2 regions of the Virgibacillus salarius genome follow, and region 1 is predicted to be linked to the other one. Evidence: a T-box and tRNA genes for the amino acid it is inferred to sense, from the RefSeq annotation. Region 1 holds a T-box; the other holds one or more tRNA genes.
The links. A T-box is a leader RNA that pairs with one kind of tRNA and senses whether it is charged. The one in region 1 lies ahead of glyQ (glycine--tRNA ligase subunit alpha), so its partner is inferred to be a tRNA-Gly.
Positions count from the first base shown of each region.

Region 1 (8,111 bases):
CGTAATAAAACGGCTGCTTTATAAGCAGCATCTAACCCTGCACGATCCCCATCATAACAAATAACAACTGTATCTACATAGCGGTTCAAAAGTTTTGCTTGATACTCCGTCAATGCTGTACCAAGTGTAGCTATTACATTTTTGATACCCGCCTGATATGCAGCAATTATGTCCATTTGCCCTTCAAATAAAATGGCTGCATTTTTTTTTCGAATATGCTTTTTGGCTAAGTCAAAATTATAAAGAATCTTCCCTTTATGAAATAATTCACTTTCAGGGCTATTCATATACTTAGGCTTCTGATCTCCAAGAGCTCGACCACCAAAAGCAACCGTCTTCCCTAAATGATTCCGGATTGGAAAAATAACTCTTCCTCTAAAACGGTCACTTACTTGATTGTCATCCTGTTGGGTAATTAAACCAGCTTTGACCAGTAACTGCTGATGATATCCTTTTTTATGAAGGAATTCAGCTGTAAAATTCTTTACATTAGGAGCAAATCCAAGTTGAAATTCATCAATAGCCTCATCATTGACACCCCGATTCTTTAAATAGCTATAGCCTTCCTTACCATCTTTTGTAAATCGCAACAAATGATGATAAAGCTTAGTTAACCATTCGTGTGCAGATAGTATATCTTGGGTCTCTTGTGACAAAGTGCTTACTGATTTGTTTGTTTCTGGTAATTGAATTCCACTTCTATCCGCCAAAAATTGTAATGCTTCATAAAATGAATAGTTTTCCATTTCCATTAGAAATGTTATCACATTGCCACCTTTTCCACATCCAAAACAGTGGAAAATTTGCTTTTCCTGTGTAACAGAAAAGGAAGGTGTTTTCTCTCCATGAAACGGACAAAGACCAAAATAGTTTCTACCTTGTTTTTTTAATTGAATATATTCCCCGATAATGTCTACAATATCATTTGCTTTACGAATTTCTTCAATTACATGTTCAGGAATTTGATTGGACATAAAATCACCATGCTAAGTTAATATTCGTCTTTCATTAAAAAAATCCTTCATTTTTCGACAATATTTTTTTGAAATACCGAAAAAAATTCCTTCTTTTTATAAAAATAATCTGTGAAGGATATCTAAAAGCTGATTTACTTCATTTATATAAAAAGCAGGTCACAAAAATTCAAAAAGCAAAGACATTCATTCAATAACACAAGCTCACAGTATACATACTTCTACATTTGTCACTTAAATTCCTTCTTAAAATGTAAGGTTTATTAAATAACAATGATAGAAATATATCTTCTGTATGCTATATCATTACACAAAGAGACATTATAATATACTTTCACAAAAAATGCTATCAAATCGTCTCTAGTTTTATATTATTCCCAGTAGTTTTTCTTCCTAACCGTGAAAAAACATTCTACATATTCATATAGAATGTTTTTCTATTCGATTAGATTGGCCACTTACTAGTTTTGAATAATCTGCATGATACTATTAGCCGTTTCTTCTACGGCCTTGTTAGAAACATCAATTACATTACATCCAATCTTATTAACCACTTTATCAAAATAGTCTAATTCTTTATAAATCCGTTCCATATTTGCGTAAGTAGCTTGATCGCCAAGGCCTAATGCCTTTAATCTTTCTTTCCGGATTTCATTAAGTTTCTCAGGACTAATACGCAAACCAATACACTTAGCAGGATCGACATCAAACAACTCTTCAGGCGGATCCACCTCAGGAACAATGGGAACATTAGCCACTTTCAAGCGTTTGTGGGCTAGAAATTGAGAAAGTGGCGTTTTCGATGTCCGAGAAACACCGATTAGTATGATATCTGCACGTGATATTCCCCTGGTGTCACGACCATCATCATATTTCACAGCAAATTCAATGGCTTCTACACGTTTAAAGTAGTCTTCATCTAATTTATGGACTAATCCAGCTTCAAACCGGGGTGTTCGTTCAAATACTCTTTCCATTGCTTTTAACATCGGTCCCATAATATCGATTGCTTCTAAATTTAGTTGCTTTGATCGTTCATTTACATAGTTTCTTAGAATTGGATCGACAAGGGTGAAGCCAATTAGCCCATTATTTTCTTTAGCAATTTGAAGTACTTCATCAATTGTATCCTTATCTTCCACATATGGAATCCGTTGTATCTTATAATCCCCATTATTAAACTGACTTAAACCTGCTTTAATAACTAACTCAGCTGTTTCACCAACCGAATCAGATAGAACATAGACAATAGGCTGCATGCTCATTCATCTACTCCTTCCCACAAACGTAGCTAAATATGTTCATCTGTAATTAATTCTACGAAAGCCTTCGTAATAGTCGTCTTTGTTATTCTTCCTACCACCTCTAAACCGGAAGCCGTATCCTTTACAACCGGAATACCATCTATTTGCTTATTAATCAAATTTTGGGCTACATCTAAAAGTAAATCTTCTTTTCTGCACACCGTAATGTTTGGCATTCTTGTCATAATTATATGAACCGGTACGGCGTTTAAATCCTGTTTGCCAATACTTGCACGTAATAAATCTTTTCGCGATAATACTCCCGTTAAGCAAGCTTTATCATCAACTACAAAGAGTGTTCCAACATCCTCTAGAAACATAGTAGATATGGCATCGTATACCGATACACTTTCTTTCACAACAATCGGAACATGTTGATACTCATATACTTTAAATTTTTTAATTTGTTCCGTAAGTAGTTCACTTCCGGTCTTTCCTGTGAAAAAGTACCCAACACGAGGACGCGCATCAAGAAATCCTGCCATGGTCAAAATGGCCAAGTCTGGGCGTAGCGTTGCTCTAGTTAAATTTAATCGTTCAGCTATATTTTCACCCGTTATTGGACCATTCTCCTTGACAATTTCAATAATTTCTTCCTGCCTACTCGATAATTCCATCCCTTCACCACCTAAAAACCATGTGACTTATACTATTTCTTCATATTATAGACTAAAAATAGAGAAAAGAGAATTGTCTCGCACGCGTTTATGGATTAAAAGCTTTGTTTCCATTCTACTTTAGTTAAGTCCGCATATTTCTGTATAAGTGAAGCGATACTTGCTAATAGTGCTAAGCGATTATTACGAATCCTTTCATTATCATCCATTACCATATTATGATCAAAGAAATTGTGAATTGGTTCTGCTAGTTGACCTAATAACAATAAATCCCGTTCTGCATCACGTTCTGATTGTTGGTAAGACTGCTCTATCGAGCAAAATTCTTTATACAATGCCTTTTCCGATTCCGTATCAAATAAATTTGTATCTATATGATTAGAATTAGCTTTTTGAGCTAAGTTTAATACGCGTACAAGTGCTTCTTGAATCGTCTTAAACGAAGCGTCTAACCTTTTATTTGATAAGTTATGTGCCTTTGCTAATGCATACGTATACACACCTATTTCTTTGTGAAGTATCGCTTGAATTATATCTTGTTCAATAGATTCTTCTTTAAATAAATATGCTGCTCGATTCGTCAAGAAATCATGAAGGTTACTAAATGCTTTATCCTTATCCAATATTTGTATGTGTGATTGTTCCATCACTTCCAGTGCAAGATTTATTAATGTTTCCATAGGAATATTCCACTTATTAGCTTCTATAATACGTAAAATGCCCGTTGCTTGACGACGTAAGCCATATGGATCCTGTGAACCAGAAGGAATTAGTCCAACACCAATACAACCAGCCACCGTATCTAATTTATCGGCAATGCTAATAATCGAACCCTCTATAGTATTCGGTAATTCACCATTTGCCTGCTTAGGTAAGTAGTGTTCACGCACCGCTTGTGCTACAGTCCTAGTTTCACCAAAATATTGAGCGTACTTTTCACCAATTACCCCTTGTAATTCTGTAAACTCATTTACCATATTTGTTGAAAGGTCAAATTTACAGATCGATGCAGCTCGCAGAATATTTTCCTTTTCTTCTATGTGCAGTAGATCTGAAATATGGTTTGCTATTACGACAACACGTTTCACTTTGTCTGTAATTGTTCCTAGTTTTTCCTGAAAGACAACTCGATTTAATTTTTCATTATAAAAATCTATAGAATGCTTTAAATCCTCATTATAGAAGAACTCGGCATCGGACAAACGAGCACGTAGTACCTTCTCATTTCCTTTTATTACGGTATTTAATGCATCGTCATTTCCATTTCTAATCCCGACAAAGTAAGGAAGTAGCTCACCTGTATTTGATTTTACTGGAAAATAACGCTGATGCTCTTTCATGGAAGTAATTAATACTTCTTCTGGGAGTTTCAAAAATTGTTTTTCATAAGCGCCCAGAAAAGCTTGTGGGTATTCAACTAAATTACGCACCTCATCAAGTAATTGTTTATCCACCGGTATTTGAATACTATGACTTTTCTCTAACGTATGAATCCCCTCTAAAATTAAATCTTCACGCCGTTTTGGATTAACAATTACAAATTGATCCAATAACGTATCCTCATAGTTCAAAGGATTATTCAAATCAATTTTATCACCAAGAAACCGATGCCCGTAAGTTGTTTTACCACTTTTCACACCAGCAACCTCAAAAGGGATCACCGTGCCGCCAAGTAAAGCCACAAGCCAACGAATGGGACGCGCATATCTCATAGATTGTGTACCCCAACGCATGTTTTTCCCGAATGTAATGGATTCAACAATTTTGTGAAATTCAGGTAATAGTGTAATGGTTTGCTTACCTTCAATATGCTTTTCTACAAAAATATAGTTTGTACCGTTAATTTCTTTACTATAAATGTCGTCTACAGTTTTCCCCTGACCTTTTGTAAAGCCAATTGCAGCTTTTGACCAATTACCGTCTGCAGCTTTTGCAATCTTTTCAGCTGGTCCTTTTACTTCCTCTTCTATTGTTGTTTGCTCTTCCGCTATGCCTTTAATTAGTACAGCAAGACGTCTAGGAGTAGAATAGGAAACAACACTTTCAAATGTAATGCGTAATTCTTGTAGCCAGGATTCGGTTTTTTCTTTAAGCTGTAACTCTGCATCGTCAACAAACCGAGCCGGAAGTTCCTCCACACCTATTTCGAATAAAGCATTTTTTGCCATTTACTGTTCCTCCTTTTTCAGCATAGGAAAACCAAGTCTTTCTCTTTCTTCTACATATGCTTTTGCAATATTTCTAGCTAGATTACGGATTCTACCTATATAGCCAGTTCGCTCTGTTACAGAGATAACACCTTTTGCATCCAATAAATTAAATGTATGCGAGCATTTTAATACATAATCATATGCTGGAAAAACTAAGCCTTTTTCCATTGTCTCCTTTGCTTCCTTTTCATACTTAGTAAATAGATCAAATAACATTTCCGTATTAGATGCCTCAAAAGTATATTTAGAATGCTCATATTCTGGTTGATAAAAGATATCCCTTACAGTAACACCAGATGTCCATTCTAAATCGAACACATTTTCTTCATCTTGAATATAGGATGCTAACCGCTCTATACCATAGGTAAGCTCAACAGCCACTGGGTTTGCTTCTAAACCACCGATCTGTTGAAAATAAGTGAATTGAGTAATTTCCATGCCATCTAACCAAACTTCCCAACCCAATCCAGCTGCTCCAAGTGTTGGATTCTCCCAATTATCCTCCACGAAACGAATATCATGTTCTAGAGGATTAATTCCTAGTTTCTTTAAAGATTCAAGATATAGCTCTTGAACATTGTTTGGAGAAGGCTTCATGATTACTTGAAATTGATGATGCTGATAAAGTCGATTTGGGTTATCCCCATAACGACCGTCCGCAGGTCTTCTTGACGGTTCTACATAAGCAACATTCCATGGTTCAGGACCGAGACTACGCAGCAGTGTCATTGGCGACATGGTACCTGCACCTTTTTCAACATCATAAGCTTGCATAATAATACAGTTTTGTTCAGACCAATGCTTTTGTAATGTTAATATCATTTCCTGAATATTCATCTTCACATATCCTCCATCTTGATATTAGTTAAGTAAAAGACAAAATCCCCGTCCCTATGTCTTTTTTATTAGACATAGGGACGGGGATAGGCCGCGGTTCCACCCTATTTGCTCATCACGAAAATGAGCCACTTTATTATAATCGCTCAGAAGCGCCCTTCCAATTTGCTTTATGATCCAGCTTTCACTATTCTGGATTCGCTTTACATAAATACAAAAAGTACTCCTCTTCATCACAGCAATACTTATTATAATTTATGTACAAATAATACGCTACATTACTGGTTCATGTCAACTTATTTTAATAAATCAATCTGCTTCAAAAATTTCTTTGATTTGATATAATACCCTCCATAATAATCATAATATGCATCTAATAGTTGGCGCAATAATTGTTGATTTTCCTTTTTTACAGAAATATTTCCAACTCGCTGTAAATTAACCGTTGCGAATATACGTAATAGCTTTGCTAACAATTCCGATAATTGAATTGCCTCGCGGTCCATACTTCTACAATGGTGACATAATATCCCGCCCTCCGCAATCGAAAATACAAAAGGTGGTGTGTTACCACCACAATTACTGCAACGATCTAATGTAGGCGCAAAACCACCTTTACCGTAAAGCTTTAATTCATACATCATTGTTGGTATATTTACATCATCATTCTTTTCTATCCATTTCATTGTCTCAAAAAGCTGTTCAAAGATAAATGTATCAGGATCCTTGTCGTCTGATAATTTGTCTGTTAATTCCACAATATACGCAGCATATGCTGTTTTTATAATATCCTCACGTATCGATCGAAAAGAGTGTATGATTTCTCCTTGTTGAATCGTGCTCAACCCAGTTTGAATATAAACAAAAAACTCCGCATAAATGAATGGCTGCGTAACTGCAGCCATTCTACTTTTGGTTTTCTTTGCACCTCTCGCAATTGCAGAAAACTTCCCTATCTTTTTACTATATATCGTAACTATTTTATGTGTTTCCCCATAATCCTGTGTTTTTAAAACAAGTCCTTTTATTTTTTCCAACACGTAGCTTCACCTTTCTTACCTAACAAAGGGAATAGCTTGACCCTACGATTTTCTTCATAAAATTACTTTATAAATTGGTATCTAATGGAGTAACCGTTTGTTCATCATGCTGAGCTCGATCATCTGGATACTGTTCATTTTCCATCTCTTTCATTAATAAATAGGTTTCAATGTTTCCCGTTTGACTGAATACTTTCCACGTAAATTCGATCACAAGAAACCCCACCTTTCTTTAATGTTTGAAAATGTAACTTATTAATTAGAATGACCACTAAACTCAAAACAATTAGTATAAAAATTTACCATGTTTAATATTCATCACTTCGAAAACCGTATTCATGAAGCTGACTTTGTTTGTTTCGCCAATCTTTTTTAACCTTTACCCACAGCTCTAAATACACCTTAGATCCTAATAACGCTTCTATATCTTGTCGAGCCGATTTTCCGATATTTTTTAACATATTCCCTTGCTTGCCAATTAATATACCCTTTTGTGTCTTTCTTTCAGTCACAATTGTAGCCTGTATAAATATGGAGTCAGAATCTCTTTTCTCTATATTTTCTAACATAACGGCGATGGAATGTGGAACCTCTTCTCTGGTCAATTGTAATACTTTCTCTCTAATTAATTCGCCAATGATAAACCGTTCAGGATGATCTGTAACTTGATCTTCTGGATAATACTGTGGACCTTCAGGTAAATGCTCTTTCAATACGTTTAGCATATGATCAACATTGTTTCCTTGCAATGCTGAGATCGGAATAATTTCAGAAAAATCAAGCTTCTCCTTATATTGATCAATTAAAGGAAACAGGTCATCTGGATGAACAAGATCAATCTTATTTATGATCAAATATACTGGCCTTTTTATTTTCTGTAAACGATCTAGGATGTATTGATCACCTTTTCCATAGCCTTCACTCGCATTAATCATAAATAAGACAGCATCCACTTCATTTAACGTATTCTCTGCCGTTTGAACCATAAAATCTCCTAATCGATGTTTTGGTTTATGAATACCTGGTGTATCAATAAATATCATTTGTGCGTCTTGTTGTGTTAAAACTCCTTGGATCTTGTTTCTAGTAGTTTGTGGTTTATCACTCATAATGGCGATTTTTTGGCCTA
Region 1 covers NZ_BAAACY010000131.1:9,570-17,680, forward strand. The annotation lists gene dnaG (DNA primase) at 1-974, opposite strand, end outside; gene ABDZ84_RS16390 (pyruvate, water dikinase regulatory protein) at 1,436-2,239, opposite strand; gene ccpN (transcriptional regulator CcpN) at 2,266-2,895, opposite strand; gene glyS (glycine--tRNA ligase subunit beta) at 2,991-5,063, opposite strand; gene glyQ (glycine--tRNA ligase subunit alpha) at 5,064-5,942, opposite strand; T-box leader at 6,016-6,188, opposite strand; gene recO (DNA repair protein RecO) at 6,239-6,982, opposite strand; gene ABDZ84_RS16415 (YqzL family protein) at 7,050-7,196, opposite strand; gene era (GTPase Era) at 7,291-8,111, opposite strand, start outside.

Region 2 (4,966 bases), on a different contig from region 1:
ATATACATCTAACATTTCAAAATAACTACTAAGCTTAACGCAGTCATCGCACTGATTTTATACTTTCTTAACTTATTAAAAAAGACTGTCGTTTTTCCGACAGTCTTGAATAATACTCTTTGATTCCGTTTTTTTTAACAATATCTCTGACAATCAATACATCCATTTCATACATAATTATTGTAATAAGGATGATGAGATTAATTTAAGAGAAGTAATTCATTTAAATCGTGTGAGTGATCTTGCCTTCTGTTATATTAGCATCGTTTTCATATGCTGCCTGCAATTTTCTCGTTATTGGTCCAGGTGTACCGTCCTGTACTTGTTTATTATCGATCATCGTTACAGGCATTACTTCAGAGGTACTACTAGATAAGAATACTTCATCAGCCGTGAAAAGATCTTCTTGTTTAAAACCATTTTCATTAAACGAAATGGATAGGTCATTAGCAAATTGCTCTACGCGCATTCTTACGCACCCATGAAGAATTCGATTAGTAGCAGGATGGGTGTAGATGTCACCATCTTTTACCATATAAATATTAGATGAACTACATTCTGTCACCAAGTCATCACGGTGTAAAATAGCTTCATAGCAGCCATGCTCTTTCGCTTCTTGCTTGGCTAAAACATTTGGCAATAAATTTAAACTCTTAATATAGCAATTTTCCCAGCGTACATCAGGCTGAGTAATGACAGATACGCCCTTTTGTAGGTTCTCCAGGTTGCGTGGGAGGTCTTGAGCATATGCATACATGTTTGCAGGGATACCTTGAGGAAAGACGTGGTCGCGTGGTGCTGATCCACGAGATACTTGTAAGTAAACTTTTCCGTCCCCTGTCATTTTATTTTTTTCAAGTAATTGTAATAACAAATCAGTTATTTCTTCTTTTGTAGCAGCAAGATTAATTTTTACTGCATCAGCAGAACGGAATAGACGATCTACATGCTCTTTTAGTAAATAGTATGAGCCGTCATAAATACGTATTACTTCATAAATACCATCACCAAACTGTAACCCTCTTTCTTCAAAAGGGTATTTCAAGTTATCTTGATGTGTAAAAGTTTTCTGTGCTAAAACAATTGGATATATAGCCATTCTTTCTCGCCTCCCTAAAACTTATGACTATTCTATAACTTCTTTTCAAGGTTGTAAATCCTTACGATGAAAATAGTAAAAAGTATTTCAGAAGGTTATGGCGTAATGATAATCTGTGTGAATTCAAAAAATGATAGCATACAAAAATAAGCGGTTTAAATTATCATGTGATTTTCGTTCATCTATTCCAAAAATAACTGGTAGTAATACCTCCACCTCAAGCAATAAAGTGAAACCAATATGGGTAAGAGAGGGAACGACTACCAGTAAATGTCCAATAGGTTCAACTGATTGAACTTTCACTTTATAGTAGTCGGTTTAGGTAAAAGAATTATACATGTTACAAGTTTAAGAGAATATTAATTTTTTGTCGAAAAAAATTAATATTACTATTGACCTGTCTAAGTCTAATTGCTATAATAAATATTGCGTTCGAAAAAACGATAAATAAATTACATAATTTCTCCAATTTGTTTGCGGGTGTAGTTTAATGGTAAAACCTCAGCCTTCCAAGCTGATGACGAGGGTTCGATTCCCTTCACCCGCTCCATACATATGTCTTAACGCAGTATTTCGTAATGAATGGTACGAAGTATTGCGTTTTTAATTTTTATCTCACATAATAACGACAGTAAGCCCCCGACCTTAAGGAATAAAGTAAAAGTAATATAGATAAGAGAGGGACCGACTGACATAAAATGTCCGATTGGTTCGAACCCTACATGGGAGTAGATCGCAAAGGCGTTGCCACAGGATGTGGCGATTTAACCCTTTGTACGTGTTTGTTTCAGTGAAAACCGGATTGAAGTTTCACTTTATTGACTGTTTTACTTCTTCTATATAAACATGTAAAATTTTTGGCGTAGACAAGAATATTAGTTATATGATTCTTCTAAGGTTGCGTGTTTTTACGCAACTAGTGGCTTATCATTCGCTTATTTCTAAATTCTAACGAAAATGAGGTGTTTATATGAAGCAATTATTATCCACACTTAAACAAATTGATCATAAAGGATACAAAGCATATAAAAGTATACAAGGGCATTATGGTTATACTAATTTTAATTTAGCTATTGATTACGTTCAGGGAGATCCATTTGCATCTCCTTCTAAGATAAGGATGATTATACCCGCGAGCAAACGGCCGATAAAACAAGAATGGCTAAAGACATATTCTAGAAAAATTGCGACCGAAGATGTAATTGCTAGAGTAGTAGGTGAGGCTGTTACAAACCAGGTTTCCACAGTAAAGGGGTCAGGTAAGAGTGGATTGATTATGTTTGATCAACCGGGACAAGAAAAGCTGGAGCGCAGTGCAGTACAAGTTAATTCCTCTTCTATAACCATTTGTATGTCTATCGGTCTTCCTGCAAATGGGAGAAAAATTAATGGGCGGGAAGCGGAGAAATTGTTCGCGCAAGCTCTACCTTCTATTATGAATAGTTCTGTATTTACAATAAAAGATGAGGAAATAGAACAGGCAAATATCCTCGCTGATCAACAAGATTCCATCCGGCAGCAAATGCGGGAGCATGGCTGGATTGCTTTTTTGGCAAACGGGTCAATCTTACCACGTGAGAGTGGTATTAGTAATCGCCCCTTAAAGGATGCAGTAGCTTTTCAAAGCCCATTAAAAAACGAAGTAGAGTTATCCATTCCCCATAGCAGGGAGCCTATTAGAGGAATGGCGATTAAAAAAGGGATCACACTAATTGTAGGTGGAGGATATCATGGGAAAAGTACAGTGTTACAGGCAATTGAAAGAGGTGTGTATTCCCATGTAGAAGGTGACGGACGAGAATTTGTCTTAACGGATGTGGATGCGGTAAAAATCCGAGCGGAGGATGGACGTAAAGTAAGTGGAGTGAATATTTCACCATTTATTAATAATTTGCCCCATGAACAGGATACAGCTTACTTTTTTACAGAAAATGCCAGCGGGAGTACTTCGCAAGCAGCTAATGTCATGGAAGCATTAGAAGCAGGTGCATCTACACTGTTAATTGATGAGGATACAAGCGCAACAAATTTTATGATTCGCGATCATCGAATGCAGTTACTCGTTCAGCAAAACAAAGAACCAATCACTCCGTTTATTGATAAAATAGCACAGCTTCGTGATCAATTAGCTATATCTACCATATTAGTAATGGGTGGATCAGGAGATTATTTTGCGGAAGCTGATACAGTAATTCGCATGGAAGATTATCTACCTTTTCATGTAACTGATGAAGCTAAATCGATAATGGAAAAGTACCCATTGGAACGGTCTGCTGCTGATGCAGGAACCTCTTTCGGTGATGTAACGAGTCGATATTTTCATCAGCGGTCCTTACAGACGAAAAAAGGGAAACGTGCAAAGGTGCAAGCAAAAGGCTTACATCATATTTTGATGGGAAAAACGGATATTTCTTTTGCTTACACGGAACAAATCGTTGATTCATCACAAACAAGAATGATTGCTGAGATTATTCAGTTCTTAGATAGAACACAGCGTTTGCAGGATACCACGCTTTATCAACTTCTTGATAAAATTGAGCATCAAATGACAGAAAAGGGATTGAGTTCTTTTACAGCTTTTCCAAATCAGCATCCGGGAGATTTAGCGCGTCCACGTAGATATGAAATTGCAGCTGTTTTCAATCGAATGCGGACTGCTGTGGTAAAGCAGTAATAGGAGGTTGGACATAACCAATGCATACAGATCAATTAAAGCAAGAGATTATCGAATACAGTAAAAAAATCGGTATTGATAAAATTGGTTTTGCCTCTGCTGATGTGTTTGGAGAATTAAAAGAAAGACTTCGGAGGCAACAGGAATTAAAGTATCAATCCGGTTTTGAAAAAGGAACGATTGAAGAACGGACTGAGCCTAAACGTTTACTTCCGGAGGCGCAATCCATTATCTCCATTGCGTTAGCATATCCATCTCGAATGAAAGATGCACCGAGAAGCACAAGGGAAGAAAGACGGGGTTTGTTTGCGAGGGCCTCTTGGGGTGTTGACTACCATATTGTTATGCGTGATCGATTAGAAAAATTGGCTGCGTTTATTCAAGAAAAAGTACCTGATGGCAAAAATAAAGTAATGGTGGATACCGGTGAATTATCAGACCGGGCTGTTGCAGAACGAGCTGGCATTGGTTTCAGTGGTAAGAATACGTCCATTATTACACCTGAATTTGGATCATTTGTTTACTTAGGGGAATTGATTACAAATGTTCCATTTGTACCAGATGAGCCAGTAGATGATAGCTGTGGGTCATGTACGAAATGTATTGATGCTTGTCCTACTGGCGCGATCGTTCAAGGTGGACAATTAAATGCGCAGCGCTGTATTGCCTTTTTAACGCAAACAAAGGATTTTCTCCCTGACGAATTTCGCTCTAAAATTGGTAACCGAGTTTACGGTTGTGATACATGTCAGGTTGTTTGTCCCAAAAATCACAAGGTGGATTTTCACATTCACCCAGAATTCGAACCAGAGCATGAAGTTGCTAAGCCAAAGCTTATTCCAATGCTGCGTATGTCTAATCGTGAGTTTAAACGTACATTTGGACATATATCAGGCTCTTGGCGAGGTAAAAAACCAATTCAACGTAATACACTGATTGCACTTGGACATTATAAAGATGAAACTGCAGTCGAAGAAATCATTGATGTCATGTTATCTGACCCTAGACCAGTCATTCGTGGGACGGCGGCATGGTCACTTGGCAAAATTGGAACAGAAGAAGCATTTCAAGCTATTAAACGAGCGATGGATAATGAAGATAATGAGCAAGTTCGATTTGAAATGGAAAAGGGATTAGCCTTTCGACCGCCCTCTTCTACCAAGTAGCTGAATAAATCGTTACATTACACTGAA
Region 2 covers NZ_BAAACY010000069.1:181-5,146, forward strand. The annotation lists gene dat (D-amino-acid transaminase) at 224-1,099, opposite strand; tRNA gene ABDZ84_RS09430 (tRNA-Gly) at 1,576-1,649, shown strand; gene ABDZ84_RS09435 (ABC-ATPase domain-containing protein) at 2,070-3,773, shown strand; gene queG (tRNA epoxyqueuosine(34) reductase QueG) at 3,794-4,939, shown strand.
Region 2: it has a tRNA-Gly gene. The T-box ahead of glyQ (glycine--tRNA ligase subunit alpha) is inferred to sense a tRNA for this amino acid. The anticodon was not compared.